DNA from 4 places in the Bradyrhizobium sp. NC92 genome. Region 4 is predicted to be linked to each of the others. Evidence: predicted binding sites of a transcription regulator. Region 4 holds the regulator's gene; each other region holds the start of a gene.
What was found. The regulator LexA, encoded in region 4, represses DNA repair genes until DNA is damaged. The targets are predictions, from matches to a motif close to TGTTCNNNNTGTGTTCNG.
Positions count from the first base shown of each region.

Region 1 (5,621 bases), 3.1 Mb from region 4:
ACAACAACCCCACCAAGCCGTCCGGCTTCGTCGGCGGTGTGCAGGCCGGCTACAATTTCCAGAACGGCCCGTGGGTGTTCGGTGTCGAGGGCGACATCCAGGCCGCCGGCGCCGACGACACCTTTGCGCCGTGGAAATTCTCCAACCCATGGTTCGGCACCCTGCGCGGCCGCGCCGGCTATGCGTTCAACAACGTGCTGTTCTACGGCACCGCCGGGCTCGCCTTCGGCGAGCTGCGGGCGCAGACCTTCGGCTGGACGGAGTCGCACACCACCGCCGGCTGGACCATCGGTGCCGGTGCGGAAGTCGGCCTCACGCCGAACTGGAGCGCCAAGCTCGAATATCTCTACATCGATCTGTCGACCAGCCAGTTCGCAATTACGGGCGTATCAAACGGCTATAGCGCCAGCGTTGTCCGCGCAGGCGTGAACTATCGCTTCTGACATCCAAAGAAGAAAATACCGGACCAGCCTCCCGGCCGCTCGCGGCCGGGATTTTTTTCGCGCCAGGCTCGCTAGGAGAGGATCACAAGATTGACCGCCTTTGGTCCCTTCCCCTTCTTGTCCGGTTCGACTTCGAAAGTAATACGCTGTCCTTCGGCAAGGTCCTTCAGTCCCGCCCGCTCCACAGCGGTGATGTGAACGAAGACATCGCGACCGCCGTCGTCAGGCTTGATGAAGCCGTAGCCGCGCTCGCCGTTGAAGAACTTGACCGTTCCCGTCATGGCCATCGGGAAACTCCCCCTCATTGCTCCTCCGCCGCGACGCAGACTCACGTCGCGACATGACCGGGCCATACGGAGCCCGGGAGCTGGCCATCCCTTGGACGGACCTGATCGGTCCGGCGGGATCTTTCTTAGGGCCTTCACTCCGCCGCAACCATTCGCGGAAGCGGAACGTAAAGCCAGTCACGGAAATAGCATAATACGGTTCTTCGCAGATTGACTACCGGTCCTGCATATTTTTCCCAAGAATGCCGGAGTGTTACGGCCTGACGTTAGGCTTGGGCGCCTCCAGTCGGAATCTGGCAGCCCCGCCCTGGCCGAGCGGTATTTCCAGCTCCGGCAGAATGGTCTTGAGCTCGCCGTGCAGCGTGTAGGGCGGGTTGACGATCAGGAGGCCGGTGGAGGTGAGGGCGGCGCTGTCGGCTTGCCGCGCGACGCTGAATTCGAGGCGCAGGCATTTTCCAGGCGGCTTTGCTGCAGCTGCGAGCCGCGCCACGGTTTGCGCCAGCATGTCGGTGGCGCGCCGGTTCTTGGCGGGATACCAGATTACGTAGATACCGGTCGGCCATTTCGCGAACGCCGCCGAGAAGACTTCGCCGAGCCGCTCGAACTCGTCCTTGGCCTCGAAGGGCGGATCGATCAGCACAAGGCCGCGCCGCTCCTTCGGCGGCACGAAAGCCGGCAGCGCCACCCAGCCGTCGAGATCGACCACGCGGGCCTGCTCGTCGCGACGCAGCGCGTCGATCAGCGCTTTCCGTGCCTTCGGCTCGAGCTCGCAGGCGACGAGCCGGTCCTGCGGCCGGAGCAGGCCGCGCGCGATCAACGGCGAGCCCGGATAGACCTTGAGCTCGCCCTTCGGATTGAAGGCGCGGACGATGTCGAGATAGGGCTTCGTCAGCGCCGCGCTCTCGTTCGACAGGCGCGCCTGCAGCAGCCGGGCAATGCCGGTCAGCCATTCGCCGCCGCGGCGCGCCTCGTCGCTGTCGAGATCGTAGAGGCCGGCGCCGGCATGGGTGTCGATGACGCGGAACGCTGCCGGCTTGTCCTGCAGATAAGTGAGGATGCGCGCCAGCACGATGTGCTTGATGACATCGGCGAAGCTGCCGGCGTGGAAGGCGTGGCGGTAGTTCATGGGATAGGACTACGTTGTCTGGCGCGATCCCATCCCCTTGTCATTGCGAGCGCAGCGAAGCAATCCAGAATCTTTCCGCGGAGGCAGTCTGGATTGCTTCGTCGCAAGGGCTCCTCGCAATGACGGGCCTACCCGCCCCTGATCGGCGGCATCGTCACCTGGTCGCGGCGGCAGGCGCGGCGCTCGATCTCGTCGCAGGCGCGGAATTGCAGGTCCTTGCTGAGGCAGATGCGGACCTCGGACAGCCGTGTCCGGTTGCAGGTGACCGAGACGGCGGCATTGCTGAGACCCGGATTGGCCTTGATGAAGGCCTCCTCGACCTCCGCCGGCGCGACGGTCTTGGGCTGTGACAGATCGAGATACTCGGTCGGAATCTTGATCGCGGCGCGCGCCTTGCGGATCATCTCGAAATAGCTGCGGCCCTCGAGCCCGGAACAGGTGCCGTGCTTGTCCCACTCGTTGAAGATCAGGCCCGGCGCCGGCATCAGGTCGAGCATCGAGGAGACGATGTTGCGGTTCAGGCGCGGCGCCGGCCGCTGGCAGTATTCCGGAAAACCGTTCTCGTATTGCGGCCACAGCCCATGCACCACGAACGCGTAGGGCCGGCCGCCGCATTGCATCTGGGACCGGCCGCCGCGTTCGGCTGCTTCCTCGCAGAACGAGGGCGACCACGACAGCGACAGCACATAGAAATCGAACTCGCCGGGTGCGTTCTGCCGCTTGTCCTGCGCCTTCGCACCGCCGGCGAGGGTGGCCAACCCCGCGGCGAGGATCAGCGAGATCATCAGATGGGACAACGAACGCAATCTGGAGTGAAACATGGCGACGCCCCTCAACTAGACTGTGCACACAGCCTAGCAGGCAATGGGAACATTTCAAGAACAAAATTGGGGCGGCAGTCGTCGGCCGGCTGATCAGCCCGAATCAGCCGCTTCCGGTCAGGGCCTGGCGGCGCGGCAGGCCGGATTGTAGGCCCAGTTGCGGTCGACGCCGACCACGCACCACTCGACGCCGTTGCCGTAGCCGGCGAAGCCGCCATCCTCAATGAGCGAGAAATGCACCTTGCGTACCTTGCCGTCGGTGAGCATGGCGTCAGCGGTGCAATAGCGGCGCGGAATGTTGTCGGACTGCCAGGGGCGGAACGCGACCTCGCGAACGGCGGAGAAGCCGGTGATCTTCAACGGGGAATTCCAGAACCCGCTTTCCTTTTCCCAGAATTGGGTGGCGATCGTCGGCAGCGCCCTGTCGCAATCGGCCACGGCGCCGTCATAGCGCGGCCCGCTCAGCCAGAAATTCAGCTCGAGCGGATTGGCGGCCCTGGCCTCGCCGAGCGACAGCGCTCCCAACATGAGGCCGAGCACGGCGGCAAAGCGGAGCGATTTCTGGGAGGGGGCGCGCATGGTCAATCCGGACAGCTGGCTCTTGCGAAGGTCGGACGGTGCCGCGAAGGTTGGGGGAGGTCAAGTGCAGCGCGGCAACACTTCGCCAGGACTTGGCGAAGATGTCGCGGCCAACAGGGTTCGGTTCTTTTCACGCCCCTCCCGGCACCGTAAACTGGCGCCAGCCAATTGGAGTGACGGGAATGCGAATCATTGCGGCCGCGGGCCTTCTTGCCAGCCTGGTTGTCTCGGGCATGATGGCGAGCCAGTCGGCGCGCGCCGACATCTTTGCTCCGGTGCCGCCGTTCAAGGGCAACGACACCGGCGGCATCATCGCCTATTCGATGGCGACCCAGGTCGATGCGCGTCAGGTCGCGGTCGATCACTGCGCCCGCTACGGCAAGGTCGCGAAATTCCTGGGCGTGCAGGCCTATGAGGGCGGCTACATCTCGTTCGCCTGCCGCTGGGTGCCCTATGGCGCCGCCGATCGGCCGATCCGCACGCTCTACTGAGGCGCTGTCGTAGCGCCGCACTTCTCTCAGCCGGGAGCCTTCGACATGACGCGCAAATTCGCTTTGCTCGGCTCGACGCTCTGCCTCGCGTTGTCGGCTGGCGGCGCCGGCGCCGACGACCTGCCGGTACGCAAACCCGGTCTTTGGGAGATGAAGCTGGTCACATCAGGCTCGCCGGTGCCCGAAATGACCATGCAGCACTGCACCGACGAGACCGTCGACAAGGAGATGAGCAACAACGTCTCCCCGATGGCCAAGCAGATCTGCGCCAAGCAGGAGATCAAGAAGACTGCGACCGGCTATGTCAGCGATTCCGAGTGCAGCGTCGCCGGCGTCAGCACGACCTCGCATGCGGAGATCACCGGCGATTTCAACTCGGCCTACACGGTGAAGACGACCTCGCATGCGCAAGGCGGCGTCGCCGGCACGGCCGGGCGCGATAGCACCACGACGCTGCAAGCCAAATGGCTCGGGGCCTGCAAGCCGGATCAGAAACCCGGCGACATCGTCATGCCCGGCGGCTTCAAGATGAACACGCGCGACATGGACAAGCTGAAGGCGCTGCTGCCGAAGTAGGCGTGCTCGGCGCGCGCGGACGGTGCGCTCCCTCGCCCCGTTCTTACGGGGAGAGGGTTGGGGTGAGGGGCCTCTCTCCGCGAACGAGATTTTTGTGAGACCGGTACCCCCTCACCCGAATTCGATCTGCGATCGCATTCGACCTCTCCCCGCAAGCGGGGAGAGGTAAGAAAGCCTACACCGGAATCCGCACGCTCGCCCTCAATCCGCCCATCGGGCTGTCCCCCAGCGTGATGTCGCCGCCATGCGAGCGGGCGATGTCGCGGGCGATCGCGAGCCCGAGGCCGGTGCCGCCTTCGTCCTGGTTGCGGGCGTTGTCCAGCCGCAGGAACGGCTTGAACACCTCTTCGCGCAAGTGCGCGGGTATGCCCGGGCCGTCATCATCGACGGTGACCGTCAAATAACGGTGATCGCGCTGGCCGGTGATGGCAATGTTCTTGCCGTAGCGCGCTGCATTGGTGACGAGGTTGGCGAGGCAGCGCTTGAACGAGGCCGGCTTCACCGTCACCACGGGCAGGCCGTTGAACGCGACGGTCGCGGTATGGCCGTGGCGTTCGGCATCGCTGCGCAGTTCCTCGAGCGCCTGCGCCATGTCGGTCGGTTGCGACTGCTCGCCGGAATCGCCGCGCGCAAACGCGAGGTAATCCTCCAGCATCATCGACATCTCGTCGACGTCCTTGCGCATGCCCTCGAGCTCGGGATTGTCGCCGATCAGTGCCAGCTCGAGCTTGAAGCGGGTCAGGATGGTGCGCAGATCGTGGCTGACGCCGGCGAGCATCGCGGTGCGCTGCTCCATCGTGCGCTCGATGCGCGACTTCATTTCGAGGAAGGCGACGGCCGCACGCCGCACCTCGCGCGCGCCGCGCGGTCTGAAGTTCGGCGCCTCGCGGCCCTTGCCGAAACTCTCGGCGGCATCGGCAAGGCGCAGGATCGGCTTGATCTGGTTGCGCAGGAACAGCACCGCCACGATCAACAGGATCGAGGACGTGCCGACCATCCAGAACAGGAAAATCTCCGAGTTGGAGGCATAGGCGGCGCTGCGCTGCGCGAACACGCGCATCACGGCATCGTCGAGCTGGATGCGGATCTCGACCAAGTTGGAGCGGCCGACCGTATCGATCCAGAACGATCGCCCGATCTGGCGGCCGAGCTGCACCGACAGCGTCTGGTCGAGCAGCGAGAAGAACGGTTTTGGTCCCGGCGGCGGCATGTCGCCGGCGGGCAGGAAATCGACGACCAGACCGAGCCGCTGCTGCGCGATGCGGCGGATCTCGTTGCGGTCCTTGTCCTGCGGATAG
Region 1 covers NZ_CP104171.1:7,586,116-7,591,736, reverse strand. The annotation lists gene N2602_RS35275 (outer membrane protein) at 1-443, shown strand, start outside; gene N2602_RS35270 (cold-shock protein) at 515-730, opposite strand; gene N2602_RS35265 (23S rRNA (adenine(2030)-N(6))-methyltransferase RlmJ) at 984-1,856, opposite strand; gene N2602_RS35260 (ribonuclease T2) at 1,985-2,677, opposite strand; gene N2602_RS35255 (hypothetical protein) at 2,795-3,256, opposite strand; gene N2602_RS35250 (hypothetical protein) at 3,439-3,747, shown strand; gene N2602_RS35245 (DUF3617 family protein) at 3,793-4,323, shown strand; gene N2602_RS35240 (ATP-binding protein) at 4,499-5,621, opposite strand, start outside.
Region 1: the regulator LexA is predicted to act here: its motif matches at 2,723-2,740, upstream of N2602_RS35260 (ribonuclease T2).

Region 2 (5,621 bases), 1.9 Mb from region 4:
TCGTCGATGCCGCGCGGAATGCGGTCGGGGTCGAGAATCACCGCGGCGGCCACCACCGGACCTGCCAGCGGGCCGCGGCCGGCCTCGTCGCAGCCCGCGACCGGCCAGACGCCGCGCTTGATCAGCGCGCGCTCGCGGCGGAAGCTGGGGGGAGCGACGGCGATGATGCCTTTCTTGCCGGCGGCGGCAACCTTCGCAGCATTGGCCGCAGACGTCTTGGCCACAGGCGCTTTCGCCGCCTTGTCAGGCGCAACCTTGGTCGCGGCCTGCTTCTTTGGCGCGTCTTTGGCTGGGGTTTTGGCGGACTTGTCCCGAATCATGGCCGGGATCGTGCGCCAGGGGGCTTCGCCAGCGCAACCGGGAACCCAGGATATTCCCGTTATTCAGGCCGGCCGCCCTACGCCCACCGCCAATCAGAACAGGCTGAGCTGATCGCCGTTCCGCTTCGGCCGCGCAAAGTGGTCCGTCGTCAGCTTGGAGCGCCGCTTGTTGAGGCCGAGCCTGTCGCAGGCGATCTCGAAGCGGCGGCCGATGGTCCAGGCCATCGGTCCCGTGCCCTTCATCCGTTCGCCCCATTTGGCGTCGTAGTCGCGTCCGCCCCGCATGTCGCGGATCAGGGTGAAGACGTGGCGATAGCGGTCCGGATAGTTCGCCATCAGCCATTCGCGGAAGAGATCGCGCACCTCCAGCGGCAGCCGCAGCAGCACATAGGCGGCTTCCTTGACTCCGGCATGGGCGGCGGCATCGAGGATGCGCTCGATCTCGGAATCGTTCAGTGCGGGAATCACCGGCGCGACCATCACCGTGGTGGGGATGCCGGCCTCCGAGAGCTGCTTGAGCGCCTCCAGCCGCTTCGGCGGAGTCGAGGCCCGCGGCTCCATGGTGCGCGCCAGCTTCGGATCGAGCGAGGTGACCGAGATCGCGACCTTGGCGAGGTTGCGCTTGGCCATCCGCTGGAGAATGTCGATGTCGCGGAGCACCAGCGCCGACTTGGTGACGATGCCGACGGGATGCCCGGCGCCCTCCAGCACTTCCAGAATGCCGCGCATGATTTTGCGCTCGCGCTCGATCGGCTGGTAGGGATCGGTGTTGGTGCCGATCGCGATCATCCGCGGCTCGTAGCCGGGGGCCGCAAGCTCTTTCTCGAGCAGCAAAGGCGCATCGGGCTTGGCGAACAGCTTCGACTCGAAGTCGAGCCCGGGCGACAGGCCGAGATAGGCGTGGGTCGGCCGCGCGAAGCAATAGACGCAGCCGTGCTCGCAGCCGCGATACGGATTGATCGATCGGTCGAAGCCGATGTCGGGGGAATCGTTACGGGTGATCACCTTGCGCGAGGTGTCGATGGCGACCGTGGTCTTGAACGGCGGCAGCTCGTCCAGGCTCTGCCAACCGTCATCGAAGGCGACGCGCGCCTCGGCCTCGAAGCGGCCGCTGGCGTTGGATTGTGCGCCCCGCCCTCGCCTTCGCGCGCGGTCGATGGCGACGCCGAGTTCAGGGAAATCCGAAGGCGCACCCGCCGGCTCGGAGGGCGCCGTGACCGGCGGGTGCTTGAGAGCATGAGAGGATGCTGGACTCATGCAGCCAAGATAGCACGACACAGGAACAAATCAAGAACACAAACAAAAATCGTGAAAACAACCCCATGCACAGTAGAGCTGCCCAAACTTCGCGCGTCCGCCTTTGACCTCACGCAACACGGCCGTCACGGCCATCCCGTTTCATGCCCGACGGATCGATCACCGCGGAACCGGGTTGGTGACGATCGCGAAGTGAAGGTCGGCAGGAACATGACAATCCAACAAAAAACGGCCGAAGCGAGCAGCGACCTCGATCTGCTCGATCGCTATTGGCGCGCCGCCAACTACCTCTCGGTCGGGCAAATCTACCTGCTCGACAATCCGCTGCTGCGCGAGCCGCTGCGGCCCGAGCACATCAAGCCGCGTCTGCTCGGACATTGGGGCACGACGCCGGGCCTGAACTTCATCTATGCCCATCTCAACCGCGTCATCCGCGCGCTCGATGTCAGCGTGATCTATGTCTGCGGTCCCGGCCATGGCGGCCCGGGCATGGTCGCCAACACCTATCTCGAAGGCAGCTACAGCGAGATCTATCCTGGCATCGCGCGCGATGCGGACGGATTGCGCAAGCTGTTCAGACAGTTCTCCTTCCCCGGCGGCATCCCGAGCCACGCCGCGCCGGAAACGCCGGGCTCCATCCACGAAGGGGGCGAGCTCGGCTACGCGCTTGTGCACGCCTATGGCGCGGCATTCGACAACCCGGACTTGATCGTCGCCTGCGTGGTCGGCGACGGCGAGGCCGAAACCGGGCCGCTCGCTGCGTCCTGGCACTCCAACAAGTTCCTGAACCCCGCCCATGACGGCGCAGTGCTGCCGATCCTGCATCTCAACGGCTACAAGATCGCCAACCCCACCGTGCTCGGACGCATGCAAGACGCGGAGATCCGCGACCTCTTCCGCGGGTTCGGCCACGAGCCGCTGTTCGTCAGCGGCGACGATCCGAAATTGATGCACCGGGCCATGGCCGATGCGCTGGACGTCGCATTCGCCAGCATCCGCTCGATCCAGCGACATGCCCGCGACGGCCGCACGCGCGTCGAGCGGCCGCGCTGGCCGATGATCGTGCTGCGCAGCCCGAAGGGCTGGACCGGCCCGAAGGAGGTCGACGGCAAGAAGGTCGAGGGTTTTTGGCGCGCCCATCAGGTGCCGGTCGCAGGCTGCCGCGAGAACCCGGCGCATCTCAAGGTGCTCGAAGACTGGATGCGCAGCTACGAGCCGGAAAAACTGTTCGACGAAGGCGGCACGCTCATTGCCGAGCTAAAGGCGCTCGCGCCGGAAGGCACCAGGCGGATGGGCGCCAATCCACATGCCAATGGCGGCGTGTTGAAGAAGGAGCTGAAGCTGCCGGACTTCCGCAGCTTCGCGATCGAGGTGCCGCAACCCGGCGAGGTCGTGGCGGAAGCGACGCGCGAGCTCGGCAAATTCCTGCGCGACGTCGTTCGCCTCAACGCCCAGCATCGAAACTTCCGCATCATGGGCCCGGACGAGACGGCATCGAACCGGCTCGACGCCGTGTTCGAAGCCACCGAACGCGTCTGGATGGAGCCGACCGAGCCTTACGACGTGCACCTCGCGCAGGACGGCCGCGTGATGGAGGTGCTGAGCGAGCATCTCTGCCAGGGCTGGCTGGAGGGCTACCTGCTCACGGGACGGCACGGCTTCTTCTCCTGCTACGAGGCCTTCATCCACATCGTGGATTCCATGTTCAGCCAGCATGCCAAATGGCTGAAGGTGACGCGGGAGCTGCCGTGGCGGCGTCCGATCGCCTCGCTCAATTATCTTCTGACCTCGCATGTCTGGCGCCAGGACCATAACGGCTTCAGCCATCAGGACCCCGGTTTCGTCGATCTCGTCGCCAACAAGAAGGCGGACATCGTCCGCATCTACTTTCCGCCGGACGCCAATACGCTGTTGTGGATCGCCGATCATGCCTTGCGCACCTACAACCGCATCAACGTGATCGTCGCCGGCAAGCAGCCGGCGCCGCAATGGCTCTCGATGCAGGACGCCGCGACGCATTGCGCTGCCGGCATCGGCATCTGGACCTGGGCGGGAACGGAGGACGGAAAGGGCGAGCCCGACGTGGTGATGGCCTGCGCCGGCGACGTGCCGACGCTGGAGACGCTCGCCGCCGTCGACCTGTTGCGCAAGGCGCTGCCGGATTTGAGAATCCGCGTCGTCAACGTCGTCGACCTCATGACGCTGCAGCCGCGCGAGCAGCATCCGCACGGCCTGTCCGATCGCGACTTCGACAGCCTGTTCACGCGCGACAAGCCTGTGATCTTTGCCTATCACGGCTATCCCTATCTCATTCACCGGCTGACCTATAACCGCACCAACCATGCCGGCATGCATGTGCGCGGCTTTGCCGAGGAGGGCACCACGACGACGCCCTTCGACATGGTCGTGCTCAACGAGCTCGACCGCTACCATCTCGCGATCGAGGCCATCGAACGCGTGCCGGGACTGGCGACGAAGGCCGCGCAGGTGAAGCAGCAATTCCGCGACAGGCTGATCGAACATTCCCGTTATGTCCGCGAGCATGGCGAGGACATGCCTGAGATCCGCGACTGGGTCTGGCAAAACAGCGCCGGCGGCAACACGCCGACCGAGGCCGGCGACTAGCGATGACGGACGCGGTCCTCGTTCTCAACTCGGGATCGTCGAGCATCAAGTTCGGCCTGTTCGATGTCGCGGTGGCCGAGCCTGCCCTGCTCTGCAAGGGCCTGCTGGACGAGCACGAAGCCAAACCCCGGTTGGTGGTGAAGGGCCCCACGGGCGAAGACCTGTTCGAGACGAGGAAGGAGACGCCGGAGGCAGCCGGCGGCCATCTGTTCGCCGACGTGCTCGCCTTCATCGAGGACCGGTTCGGTGGACGCAGCCTGCGGGCCGTCGGCCATCGCATCGTTCACGGCGGGCCGGATCATTCAGGCCCGGTGGTCCTGACCGACGACATCATAGCGAAGCTGGAGGCCTTGACGCCGCTCGCGCCGCTGCACCAGCCGCGCTGCCTCGCGCCGGTGCGCACGCTCGCGGCGATCCGGCCCCGGCTGACGCAGATCGCGTGTTTCGACACCGCCTTCCACCACGGCCTCGCACCGCCGGCGAGCCGCTTCGCCATTCCCCGGCAATTCGAGGCGCGTGGGGTCCGGCGCTACGGCTTTCACGGCCTCTCGTTCGAATATGTCGCGGGACGCCTGGCCGAGATCGCGCCGGAGTTCGTCGCAAAACGCGCCGTCATCGCACATCTCGGCAATGGCGCCAGCCTCTGCGCCTTGCGCGATGGCCGCAGCATCGACACCACGATGGGGCTCACGCCGCTCGACGGCCTCGTGATGGGCACGCGTTGCGGTGCGATCGATCCGGGCGTGCTGCTCTATCTGCAACAGCACGAGAACATGCCGGTCGCAGAGGTCCAGCACCTGCTCTATCACGAGTCCGGGCTCATCGGCGTCTCCGGCATCTCTGCGGACATGCGCACGCTGCTGGCAAGCCACGAGGCTGCGGCGCATGAGGCCGTCGATCTCTTCACCTTCCGTGCCGCGCAACAGGTCGCGATGATGGCGACCACGCTCGACGGCCTGGACTGCCTGATCTTCACCGGCGGCATCGGCGAGCATGCAAAGGAGATCCGCAGCGCGATCGGTGAGCGGCTTGGGTGGTTCGGCATACGAATCGACGCAGCGGCGAACGAAACAGCATGCGAGCAGATCAGTGGCGCCGATAGTACTGTCGACGTATTCGTCATTCCGACGAACGAGGAACTAATGATCGCTCGGCATTGCGCAGCGGTGCTGCGAGCGATGTGAGCTCCAGCCGAAAAGGGAGTGTCGTAGGGTGGGCAAAGCGAAGCGTGCCCACGGACCGGTGGTGGGCACGGCGCAAGCGCGCCTTTGCCCACCCTACGATTCTGCGGTGCTGCAGACGATGATCGCTCATCCGGCTAGCGGATGATATCCGCCAAGCCGTCATTGCGAGCGAAGCGAAGCAATCCAGACTGGTTCTGCGGCGGGATTCTGGATTGCTTCGCTTCGCTCGCAATGA
Region 2 covers NZ_CP104171.1:6,357,771-6,363,391, forward strand. The annotation lists gene N2602_RS29930 (ribonuclease HII) at 1-320, opposite strand, end outside; gene N2602_RS29935 (PA0069 family radical SAM protein) at 414-1,577, opposite strand; gene N2602_RS29940 (phosphoketolase) at 1,788-4,202, shown strand; gene N2602_RS29945 (acetate/propionate family kinase) at 4,205-5,386, shown strand.
Region 2: the regulator LexA is predicted to act here: its motif matches at 1,599-1,616, upstream of N2602_RS29935 (PA0069 family radical SAM protein).

Region 3 (5,621 bases), 2.2 Mb from region 4:
GGCCGCCCTGGCTATTGCGCCGGGCGCTTCGCCGTACGGCATCACCTCCTTGATTGCGCCGGCTCAGGCGGCCGAAGCCGTCGCGACGCCGCCCGGCTTCGGCGATCTCGTCAGCAAGGTCAAACCCGCAGTGATCTCGGTGCGGGTCAAAATCGACCAGGACAACGACAAGAGCGCGATGCTGCAGCAGAACCGGATGGATTCGGACGAGGACACGCCGTTCGACCAGTTCTCGCGGCAGTTCGGCTTCCGCTTCCCGGGCGGTGCGAACGGCATGCCGCGCCAGCGCCACCAGATGATCACGGGCGAAGGCTCCGGCTTCTTCATTTCCGCGGACGGCTATGCCGTGACCAACAATCACGTCGTCGATCGCGCCCAGTCCGTGCAGGTGACGATGGACGACGGCACGACCTACACCGCGAGGGTCGTCGGCACCGATCCGAAGACAGATCTCGCGCTGATCAAGGTCGACGGCAAGAAGGACTTTCCGTTCGTCAATTTCTCCGACCAGAAGCCGCGCATCGGCGACTGGGTGGTCGCGGTCGGCAATCCCTTCGGTCTTGGCGGCACCGTGACCGCGGGCATCGTCTCGGCCAGCGGGAGGGATATCGGCAATGGTCCCTATGACGACTTCATCCAGATCGATGCGCCGATCAACAAGGGCAATTCCGGCGGCCCGGCCTTCGACATGAACGGCAACGTGATCGGCGTGAACACTGCGATCTTCTCGCCCTCGGGCGGCTCGGTCGGCATCGGCTTCGATATCCCGGCTTCGACCGCCAAGCTCGTCGTCGCGCAGCTGAAGGACAAGGGCGCGGTGACCCGCGGCTGGCTCGGCGTGCAGGTGCAGCCGGTGACCTCGGATATGGCCGACAGCCTCGGCCTGAAGGAGGCACGCGGCGCGATCGTCGACAATCCGCAAGATAGCAGCCCGGCGGCGAAGGCCGGCATCGAGGCGGGGGACGTCATCACCGCCGTCAATGGCACCGCGATCAAGGATTCTCGCGATCTCGCCCGCACCATCGCCGGCTTGGCGCCGGGCACGTCCGTGAAGCTCGATGTCTTCCGCAAGGGTGGCAGCAAGACCGTGACCCTGGCGCTCGGCGAGTTGCCGAACGAGCGGCAGGCCAAGGGCAACGAGGGCATGGGGCAGCCCGGTGCCGGCATGCCGCGCCTCGGCCTCAGCCTAGCGCCGGCAGGTGACGTTCAGGGCGCAGGCCAGAACGGCGTGGTCGTCACCGAGGTTGATCCGCAAGGCCCGGCCGCGCAACGCGGCATCCGGACCGGCGACGTCATCCTCAATGTCGGCGGCAAGGCTGTCAGCAGTGTCGGCGAGGTGCGCTCCGAGCTGGCGCAGGCCAAATCGTCGGGCAAGCGCAGCGTGCTGCTGCAGATCAGAAGCGCGGAGGCCACCCGCTTCGTCGCGGTGCCACTCGCCTAACGCGAACCTCGACCGCTACAAATCCAGAAAGGCGGCCTCGGGCCGCCTTTCGCACACGAGCTCGCCAGGTCCGATAACATTCTCGTTAACGGCAGGTAGGGTGACCGGGTGCGTCCGAAAAAGCCGTGTTCGCTGATCACACTCGCCAGGTGCCTCGGTGCTCTGCGGCAACGTCGCCGCTGAGAGGGGTTGCAAGCGTGGAACTTCGAACCTCGCGGCGATTTTTGGAACTCGCCGGCGGTTCACATGAGATCGGTGCCGACATGGATCGATTGAAGGTCTCGCTGAGGAGTGCGCTGCTGGTGGCGCCATTGGTGCTCTCAGGCGGAAACGCCCTCGGGCGCGACGACGGCCGCTACGCGGATTCCCCTCTGAAGCCCTGGTTCGACAGTTTGCGCAGCCATCTCGGTCCGTGCTGCTCTGATGCGGACGGTTTCGCCGTCGCCGATCCCGACTGGGAGTCGCACAACGGGCGTTACCGTGTGCGCCTCGACGGGCAGTGGATCGATGTGCCGGATGAAGCCGTCATCACCGAGCCGAACCGGGCCGGCCGCACCATGGTGTGGCCGGTCAAGACTGCGTTCGGGATTTCGATCCGCTGCTTCATGCCGGGGAGCATGATCTGAGACCGGTCAGCGCGACCGTTTGGATGATTTGCGCTTCGATGATTTCTTGCTCGATGATTTCCTGGACGACGTCCTCGACGATTTCTTGGACGTCTTGTTGGCGCTCTTGCGCGTCGAAGCCTTCTTCGGGACCTTCTTTCCCTTCTTGCGTGCCTTCGACAATCCGATCGCGATCGCCTGCTTGCGGCTCTTGACGCGGCCGCCGCGCCCGCCTCGGCCGCTCTTCGCGGTGCCCTTCTTGTAGCGCCGCATCTCGCTGGCGACATCGCTGCCCGAGCTGCTTGAGTAGCGGCGTTTCTTTGCCTTGCGTGCCATGCATGTTCTCCCTCGGCGAGGAGAACCATTCGGCACAGCCATGGTTCCGGGAGCGCGGGCGGCGCAGCTAAAGCGCGATGCGATTAGGATGAACCGTCATCGCGCTTTAGGCTATTGTTCGAGCATGATCTCTTCGGAAAATCGCCGCACACTTTTCCGGACCATGCTCTAGAAGGAATTTGCCAGCTCGATCTCCGCTTCCAGCGCCTGGATGCGTCGTGCGGCCTCGCTAAAGGACAGATCCCGCGCAGATTGGCCGGGCTGATAGGCCTCATCGCTCAGCCGCTTCAGCTTCAGGCCCTGCGCCCGCGTCATCTGCTCGCCAAGTACAAATCTGGCGTCGTATTTACCTTGAACCTGCATCTGGCGTCTCCGTCCTGAAATCGTGACTTGACTATATGTTCTTATTTTGTTCTAACAAGCCATGGACAACAGAATTAATGAAATTCGACGTAAAATCAGAGCCTTGAGGCTTGAGATGGCCGACGTCGAGGCGTCGGTGCGCGACCTCGTCGAGCGCGATCGCGACTGCACGGAAAGGGCCCTGGCGCAGATGGACCTGCGCCGGAAAATCAACCTCCTGATTGCCGAATGGAAGGCGGCCGGCGGCAGCGACGTTCTGCCTGACGTCCGCGACCGGGTGCGCCTTCGTCCCGTGAAGACAGGCGGCAATCCCGCGCGCGCAGCCGAGCGCCGCTGAGATCGTTGGCGCCGGATACCGCCAAGTGCCGACCCCAAGATAAGATGGAAGACAGAGGGTCCCGCAATGGCGGGGCCCTCCATGATTTGGGAGCGCCTATTTGGTGTTGGTCATGCTGCCCTTGTTCGTCATGGTGCCGCTCTGATCGGAGCCCGGGCCGGCGCCGCCTTGGCCCGTGGGGTCAGCGCCCTTGGAAGACTTGGTGTTGGCGCCGGTGGTCTGCGACGATGACGTCGAGGATCCATGCTTGGCCTTGTGCGACTTGGCCTGGGCGGCGAACGGCGTCGCGGCAAGGCCGGTTGCTACCATGACGGCGAGAGCGAGCTTGGTCGTGTTCATGCGGGGGAACTCCCTGTGTTAAATTGACGCAGGCAGCAAACCGCGCCTCGCGGCAGGAGTTCCCGGCAAAGCATCTTCCGTACGTCACGCACGCTTCAAGTTTGCTTGTCCTCGGCCAGGATGAACACGGCGCCGGTGAGCGTCGCGCCGATCGCGAAGGTCGTCACCAAGGTGAGGGCGAAGACCGTCGCGGCCTGGCCCCCGCCGTTATTCAGCAGGTTGGCCACGGCTGGATTGGACAGGACGAGCGCGAGGCTGAAGGTGAGGCCGAGCGCTGCGCCCATCATTGCATGCGTCATCAGCCTGATAAGGCCGCTGGCAGAGATCAGCTCGGACGACTTCTTGTTGTTGGTGCGCATGCGACGGCATCCCGAACTGCCACGCCAACGCGCTCGTGATTCCCTGGTTCCGTTCCGCTGAAGGAATTGTCATCGCCCGCTTCATCCGGCGTTCATGCCGGGCTTGCCAAGATGAGCGCCGGCAAAACGGGAACATCGACGGGGAACATCGACATGGGTAAGGTCGTCTTTCTTTACCGCTCGCTGGCCTATCGCAACGCAGCCGCGGACATCCTGCGCAAGGCGCGCAAGCTCCCGCGTGGCGCGGAGCGGAGCGCGGCTCGCCGCTACGCGAGGGCGCTGCGCGATCTCGCGCGAACGGAAGCCTGGCTCGAAGGGCGTATCGCGCGCGAACCGCGCACGGCTCAGCGCATGACGAGCGCAGCGTCCGGCTAGCCGGATGCGCGCTGCAATTCGGCAGCGCCCGCAGTGTCGAATTTGCCGGGTGCGGTCGTCGCGCTCTTGCGTGTCAACGGCACCTCCAGACGACACAACAGGCCCTCGGCGCGCCAATCGAACTGCGCCTGTCCGCCAAGCTGGGACTCGATGCTCGCAAGCAGGCTTCGCGTGCCGAAGCCGCGGGATTTCGGGGTCTTGACCAGGGGACCGCCGGATTCCTCCCAGCTCAGCGTGAGCCGCTCGGCGTCGACCTGCCAGTCGATCGCGAGCCGCCCCGATCGGGTCGAGAGCGCGCCGTACTTGGCCGAGTTGGTGAAGAGCTCGTGCAATGCGAGCGCCAGCGTCTGGGCCGTCGCCGGCACCAGCTGAACTTCGGGCCCTGCCAATTTGATCTGGCCGCCGAGCGAATAGGGCGCAAGCTCCTCGTCGATCAGCCTGGAGAGCTCGGCGCCCTGCCAGCTCGACAGCGACAGGATGGTGTGCACGCGCGCCAGTGCATTGATGCGCCCCTCGACGGCATTGACATAGGCCTTGACCTCGTCGGCCCGGGTGAGGCGCACGATCGACTGCGCCAGCGCCAGCGCGTTCTTGGCGCGGTGATCGACTTCCCGCGCCAGCAGGTTCTGCCGCTCCTCGGCCCGCTTGCGCTCGGTGATGTCGACGGTTACGCCGCTGACCCGCACCACGCGCCCGCTCTCGTCGGTCGTCGCAGCCGCCGTGCCGACGCACCAGCGCACCTCGCCGTCGGGCCGCACGATGCGAAACTCCGTCTCGTAGGCGCGCGTGCCCTTGTTGAATTCGGCGATCGCCTTGCGCAACTGATCGACGTCGTCGGGGTGCAACAGGGCCTGAACGCTGCCCGGAGTGACCTCGAAATCCTCGGGGCTGACGCCGAAGATGCGGTATTGCCCCTCGTCCCACATCCAATCGCCGCTGATCCAGTCCCAGTCCCAGGACCCCATCTTGCCGGCCGCGATCGCCATGCTGCGCCGTTGCTCGCTCTCGCGCAGCTTCGCGGTGGAAGCCTCCAGTTCCGCGGTGCGGGCGCGGACGCGGTCCTCGAGCTCGTGGTTCAGCCGTTCGAGCTCGCGCGTCTTGCGGTAGAGCTCGGCAAACACCTTGATCTTGGCGCGAAGCACCTCCGGCACGACCGGCACCGGCACGTAATCGACCGCGCCCATCTCGTAGCCGCGCAGCCGGTCGATGTCGCTGACCTGGATGGCTGAGATGAAGATCATCGCGGTCTTCTGAAAGCGCGGATGCTCGCGGATCATCGCGGCGAGCTCGAAGCCGTCGAGCTCGGGCATGCAGACGTCGACCAGGATCACCGCGATCTCGGTCTTGAGCAGCACCTCCAGCGCCTCGCGGCCCGAGGAGGCGATCACGAGGTTCTCGCCGAGATCCTTCAGGATCACCTCATAGGCGAGCAGCTTGGCCGGCTGATCGTCGACGAGCAGGATGTT
Region 3 covers NZ_CP104171.1:2,354,083-2,359,703, forward strand. The annotation lists gene N2602_RS10995 (Do family serine endopeptidase) at 1-1,441, shown strand, start outside; gene N2602_RS11000 (hypothetical protein) at 1,705-2,067, shown strand; gene N2602_RS11005 (DUF6496 domain-containing protein) at 2,074-2,382, opposite strand; gene N2602_RS11010 (DUF3072 domain-containing protein) at 2,551-2,745, opposite strand; gene N2602_RS11015 (hypothetical protein) at 2,861-3,082, shown strand; gene N2602_RS11020 (hypothetical protein) at 3,179-3,421, opposite strand; gene N2602_RS11025 (hypothetical protein) at 3,517-3,780, opposite strand; gene N2602_RS11030 (hypothetical protein) at 3,934-4,155, shown strand; gene N2602_RS11035 (HWE histidine kinase domain-containing protein) at 4,152-5,621, opposite strand, start outside.
Region 3: the regulator LexA is predicted to act here: its motif matches at 2,782-2,799, upstream of N2602_RS11010 (DUF3072 domain-containing protein).

Region 4 (5,621 bases):
CGCGGGAAGGGTCGGCCCCGGCGAAGCCGTGCGGATCTTCACCGGCGGCGTCGTTCCCGACGGCGCCGATGCCGTCGTGATCCAGGAGGACACAATTGCCGACGGCACGCATGTCACGATCAAGGAAGCCGCAATTTGCGGCCGGCACATCCGCCCTGCGGGGGTGGACTTCCGCGAAGGCGACGTGCTGCTGCGCAAGGGAATCCGTCTCACCGAGCGCGATCTCGCCCTCGCCGCCGGAATGAATCATCCTCATCTCGGCGTTATCCGCCGCCCGAGAGTCGCGATTCTCGCCACCGGCGACGAGCTGGTCATGCCGGGCACCGCGCCTGGTCCCGGTCAGATCGTCTATTCCAATGGCTATGCCCTGCACGCCCTTGCCCGCAGCGAGGGCGCCGAGACCATCGACCTCGGAATTGCCGCCGATACGCTGGAGTCCACGTCCGCCGGCATACGCCGCGCGCGCGAGAGCGGTGCCGACATCCTGGTCACGACCGGCGGTGCGTCGGTCGGCGACCACGATCTGGTCCAGCAGGCGCTCAAGGGCGAAGGCATCGCGATGGCGTTCTGGAAGATCGCGATCCGGCCCGGCAAGCCGATGATGCATGGTCGCCTCGGCGCGATGCGCGTGATCGGCCTGCCCGGCAATCCCGTGTCGTCATACGTGTGCGCCTTCCTGTTCATGGTGCCCTTGATTCGGGCCCTGTCGGGCGGTTCAGTGATTCATCATCAGCGCGAGCGCGCCGTGCTGGGCCGCGACCTCGGCGCCAACGATCAGCGCGAGGATTATCTGCGTGCGCGGCTGGAGGTGCGCGACGACGGCACGCGCGTCGCCCTTCCCGTCAGCCACCAGGACTCCTCCCTGCTTGCGAATCTCGCTGCGGCACAGGTACTTCTCGTGCGCGCACCGTTCGCGCCGAAGGCCGAGGCCGGCACGCCTTGCGAGGTGCTGCGGCTGCCCGTCTGAGCTGCCGAGCCACACGCATTCCGCGAGTTTGGCCGCGTTCACTATAAATTAAGCAGTTGCGGAACACATATCGAACATATAGTGTCCGTTCATGATTTGTTTCGAGGATGTAGCGGCTTATTGCCGACTTCATCGTCTCGGAATCGAACGACATCAACCGGGGGACTTTGGTCGAGATGTTGACGCGCAAACAATACGAGCTTCTGCGGTTCATCAGCGAACGTCTGAAGGAAAGCGGCGTGCCGCCGTCCTTCGACGAGATGAAGGATGCGCTCGACCTGCGCTCGAAGTCAGGCATTCATCGCCTGATCACTGCGCTCGAGGAGCGCGGCTTCATTCGCCGCCTGCCCAACCGCGCCCGTGCCATCGAGGTGATCAAGCTGCCCGAGCTCCAGGCCGCAGCCGGCAATCGCCGCGGCTTCACCCCGAGCGTCATCGAGGGCAATCTCGGCAAGGTGCGCGCGAGCTCCAGCCCGCCCGCGGATGAGGGCGAGCGCCCCGTCGCGGTGCCCGTGATGGGCCGCATCGCGGCCGGCACGCCGATCGAGGCGCTGCAGACCCGCAGCCACACCATCAGCGTCCCGCCGGACATGCTCGGCTCCGGCGAGCACTACGCGCTCGAGGTGCGCGGCGATTCGATGGTCGAGGCCGGCATCCTCGACGGCGACATGGCGCTGATCCAGCGCAACGAGACCGCCAATACCGGCGACATCGTGGTGGCGCTGATCGATGACGAGGAGGCCACGCTCAAGCGCTTCCGCCGCCGCGGCGCCTCGATCGCGCTCGAGCCCGCCAATGCCGCCTACGAGGTCCGCATTCTTCCGCCGAACCGCGTGAAGATCCAGGGCAAGCTGATCGGGCTTTACCGGAAGTACTGATACCGGAAGTAAGCGCTACGCGCGCTTCGATCGTCGATCCAAGATTGGAGCGGATACTTGTCCGCTCCGGCTGGATGGTCTTTCTGGTTCTGCGCTGACTGTTCGGCGCCTCTTCCCGCGCGACACTCGCCCATGCGGACACGCGGCCATTTCGCTCCGCCGGTAGAGTTGTGCCGACAGCGCCGATAGTGCGGGCCAAATGCAAGGACGCGAGGTTTGTTCCTATCGAATCCGGGAAAGATAATGTGATCGCGTGCTGCGGATGCGAGCCGCAGATTTGCCCATAACCGAGCAGAGCGTTGGAGGCTTCCACTCTGATAGAGGCCTGCGCCTCGAAAGAGACGCGGGTCGCTATCCCAGTATGAGGAGCACCCGATGTGTGACTATAGCCTGCATGCCGTCGCGACGCGCCCCGCCGAAGTTGGCGAGACGATCGTCACGACAACCTTCCGCGGCACCTCGACGCGCGGCTTCGCCTCCGAAGCCGATCTCTCCGTCGCGGTCTGTCTGCTGCCGGGAACGGAGCTCGCTTTCGCCGATAACGTCCGCTATGACAACCGCTGGATCTGGACGCGAACCGTCAACTCCCGCGTCGGCAAGTTCGGCAAGATCGACCCGCACATTCCCGATCGCCATCATGACGCGATCGAATTTCCGGACGGCAAGTACGTGCTGGTGACGCAGCTCGTCGAAGGCCAGCGCGCGACCGTGCTGCAATTGCCGGTGACGCAGCAAGCCATCGAGCGCGAGCACAAGCCGCAGATCGTCGCCGACACGCGGCCCACGATCACGCGCCTGCCGATCGGCTGACGCCGTCGGCCCCGACCGAAAAGTCGAGGGCCAAATTCAAATGCCATCGCCGGCCGCGGCCGGCGAGATGGTATGGTTTGCGTCCTGCGGGATCCCGTCGGACCGATTTTCCCCGCATCGATCTTCAATCGTCGGCCTGCAAGTCGGCCTCCGATGGCGTTGCGTCCCGGTTGCGAGGCACGGCCGTCTTCGGCACGAGGCTGCCGTCGAAATCCCCCTCGCCGGCGCCGGCCGGCAGCCAAGGACGGCTTGCCCCTCTCGCCCTCACCGCCTGCACCGAAAAACCCTCTCCGCTTCGCGTCAGAGCCAGCGCGCCCTGACTGGCAAGACGCGCCCGATCGACGACCATCGCCGCGCAGTCGGGCGGCGCGGGCCGCGCCGTCACCACCAGCGCGGCGCGGCTGCAATCATCGGCCAGCGCGTCGATGCGCGTCGCCAACGCGATCAGCCGTCCGTCCGCGAGCGGCGCCACGCAACCGGACTCGTCACATGACGCGCTGCTCGCCAACGAGGCGTTGCCGGCATCACGCGGATCGGCATCGGCGGCCAGCCACTCCTTCAGCAGGAAGCTGTCCTTGCTGGCGCGGATCACTTGCAAGCGCCCATCCGCGCCCCGGACCGCGACGCTCGCACCATCCCCGGCAATCAGGACATCAGGCTGGCGCACCGACAGCCCCCAGAGGATCGCCGCCAGCAGCACCAGGGCGCCGGACCAGCGCAAGGGCGTGCGCAACAGGCCCATCACGATGAGCCCGAGGCTCGCCGCGATCAGCGGCGCGATCCCGAACGCCGGAATGCGGCCGACGGCGCCCGGCAGGGCCGCCACCCAGCGCGCGACCAGGACCATCCACTCGATGCCGATTCCCATCAACCACCAGAACACGCCGTCGAGCCCGAAAGGCGCTGCGAGCAGTCCGAGCAGCCCGGCCGGCATCACCAGCGCCGACACCACCGGCATGGCGCCGAGATTGGCGATGACGCCGTATGGCGTCACGCGATGGAAGTGGAAGGCGGCATATGGCGTGGTCGCGAGCCCCGCGATCAGCGAGGCCAGGAACAGCATCGCGATCTCGCGGCCGCCCCACAGCGCGATCCGCGCCGTCGCGGAATGATCGGGTGAGGCGAGCAGCTTCGGCATGCCGATCTGCACCAGCGCGACCAGCCCGAGCGTTGCCGCAAACGACATCTGGAAGCTCGGATGCACCAGCGCCTCCGGCGCGACCGCGAGCACGATCAGCGCCGCCACCGCCAGCGTGCGGAAGGTGATGGCGCGGCGATCGACCATGACGGCGATCAACACCACTGCCGTCATGAAGAACGATCGTTGCGTCGCGACTTCCGCGCCCGACAGCAACAGGTAGAACGCCGCCGCGACCAGCGCAGCGGCCGCCGACCATTTCTTGATGGCAAAGCCGGCCGCCAGCCCCGGGATCAAGGCCAGCAGCGCGCGCACCGCGAAGAAGACGACGCCGGCGACGACCGCCATGTGGTAGCCGGAGATCGACAGCACATGGCCGAGCCCCGAGACGAACATGGCATCGTTGACCGGCGCGGTGATCGCATCGCGCCGCCCCGTGAGCAGCGCCGTTGCGATCGCCCGGTTGTCGCCTTCGAGCGTTGCGCGGATGCGCGCGTCGATCGCATCGCGCAGGCCCTGCATGAAGGCGGCATAGCGCAGCCGCAGGCCGCCGGCATCCGGCGGCCTGGACGCCGTGATCGCGCCCATTACGAAGCCGGAGGCACCGATGCTCTGGAAGAACATGTCGCGCGAGAAATCATAGCTGCCGGGCCGCACGGGCGAGATCGGCGGCAGCAGCCGCGCCTTCAATTGCACGAAGCTGCCGACTTCGGGCGCCGTGCCCTTGCGCACCGAGAGGCGGACGCGCTCGAGCTTGACGTCGCTGCGCTGCGCCTCCATCGCGCTGACGCGCAGCACGAAGCGATCGGTACGCTCGCGGATGTCGCGCGCTTCCACGAAGCCCGACAGCGACACCGAATAAAGCGGCTTGGCGAGCACGGGATGGGCGACGCGCGCCGTCTTCCAGGTCGCCATGGCAAATCCGGCGGCGACTGCGGCGATCATGATGGCAGGCGCAAACAGCCGGCGCCGCCGGAGCAGCACCGCGCCGAGCATCAGCGCGATGGCCGTCGCGGCAACCACCCACAGCACCGGCTCATGATCGGCGGCGAAGTAGAGCGCGATGCCGCCGCCAAAGGCGACGGGCACCCACGGCAACAGCCGGCCTGGCCCGGCCTCGGCGCGCGCCCACTGGCGCAGCGTTTCGACGATGGCCGGCCAGATGCCAAACCCCGCCGGCGCAAAGCCGCCGGCCGGGGCGGCGCGGCCGACCGGCCACGTCCCGGCAACTCCCTGGGAGCGTCCTGGCCGCCCCGGCTCCGCCATTCCCCTGCACCTTGCGATACGCGACGGGTGCGGAGGCTACCGGACCGTGCGGCTGCGCGAATAGCGGTACAGATCGGGAACGGGCGACGGAGCGCCCTACTTTTCCTCTTCCATCGTCACGGCGACGTCCGCCTTGGCGGACAGCCGCACCTTGTTGCCTTCAACATCGGCAACGAGGCCCTTGTCGATGAAATGATGGTGGCCCTTGTGGCTGCCCTCGCCGCTGTCCTTCCTGGTCAGCTTGATGCGGTTGCCCTCTACCCTGTCGACGGTGCCGACATGGACACCGTCGGCGCCGATGACTTCCATATGCTCTGCGATGTTCTGCATGGCGGGATCCTTGGTTGGGATCGCGGCCAACGCGGCAGGCGCGCGTTCGTTTCAATCGTCATTCCGGGGCGCGACGAAGTCGCGAGCTATGATGCGCAATTGCGCATCTGAGATTCCATAACCACCATCGTGAGTATGGATTCCGGGCTCGCGCCGAGTGGCGCGCCCCGGAATGACGACACTGATGGAACGACCGTTAAATCAGCGGCGCCTGCGACGAGGCGTGGTGATT
Region 4 covers NZ_CP104171.1:4,506,191-4,511,811, forward strand. The annotation lists gene glp (gephyrin-like molybdotransferase Glp) at 1-967, shown strand, start outside; gene lexA (transcriptional repressor LexA) at 1,144-1,845, shown strand; gene N2602_RS21110 (hypothetical protein) at 2,221-2,655, shown strand; gene N2602_RS21115 (ComEC/Rec2 family competence protein) at 2,780-5,059, opposite strand; gene N2602_RS21120 (DUF2171 domain-containing protein) at 5,156-5,389, opposite strand; gene N2602_RS21125 (nuclear transport factor 2 family protein) at 5,586-5,621, opposite strand, start outside.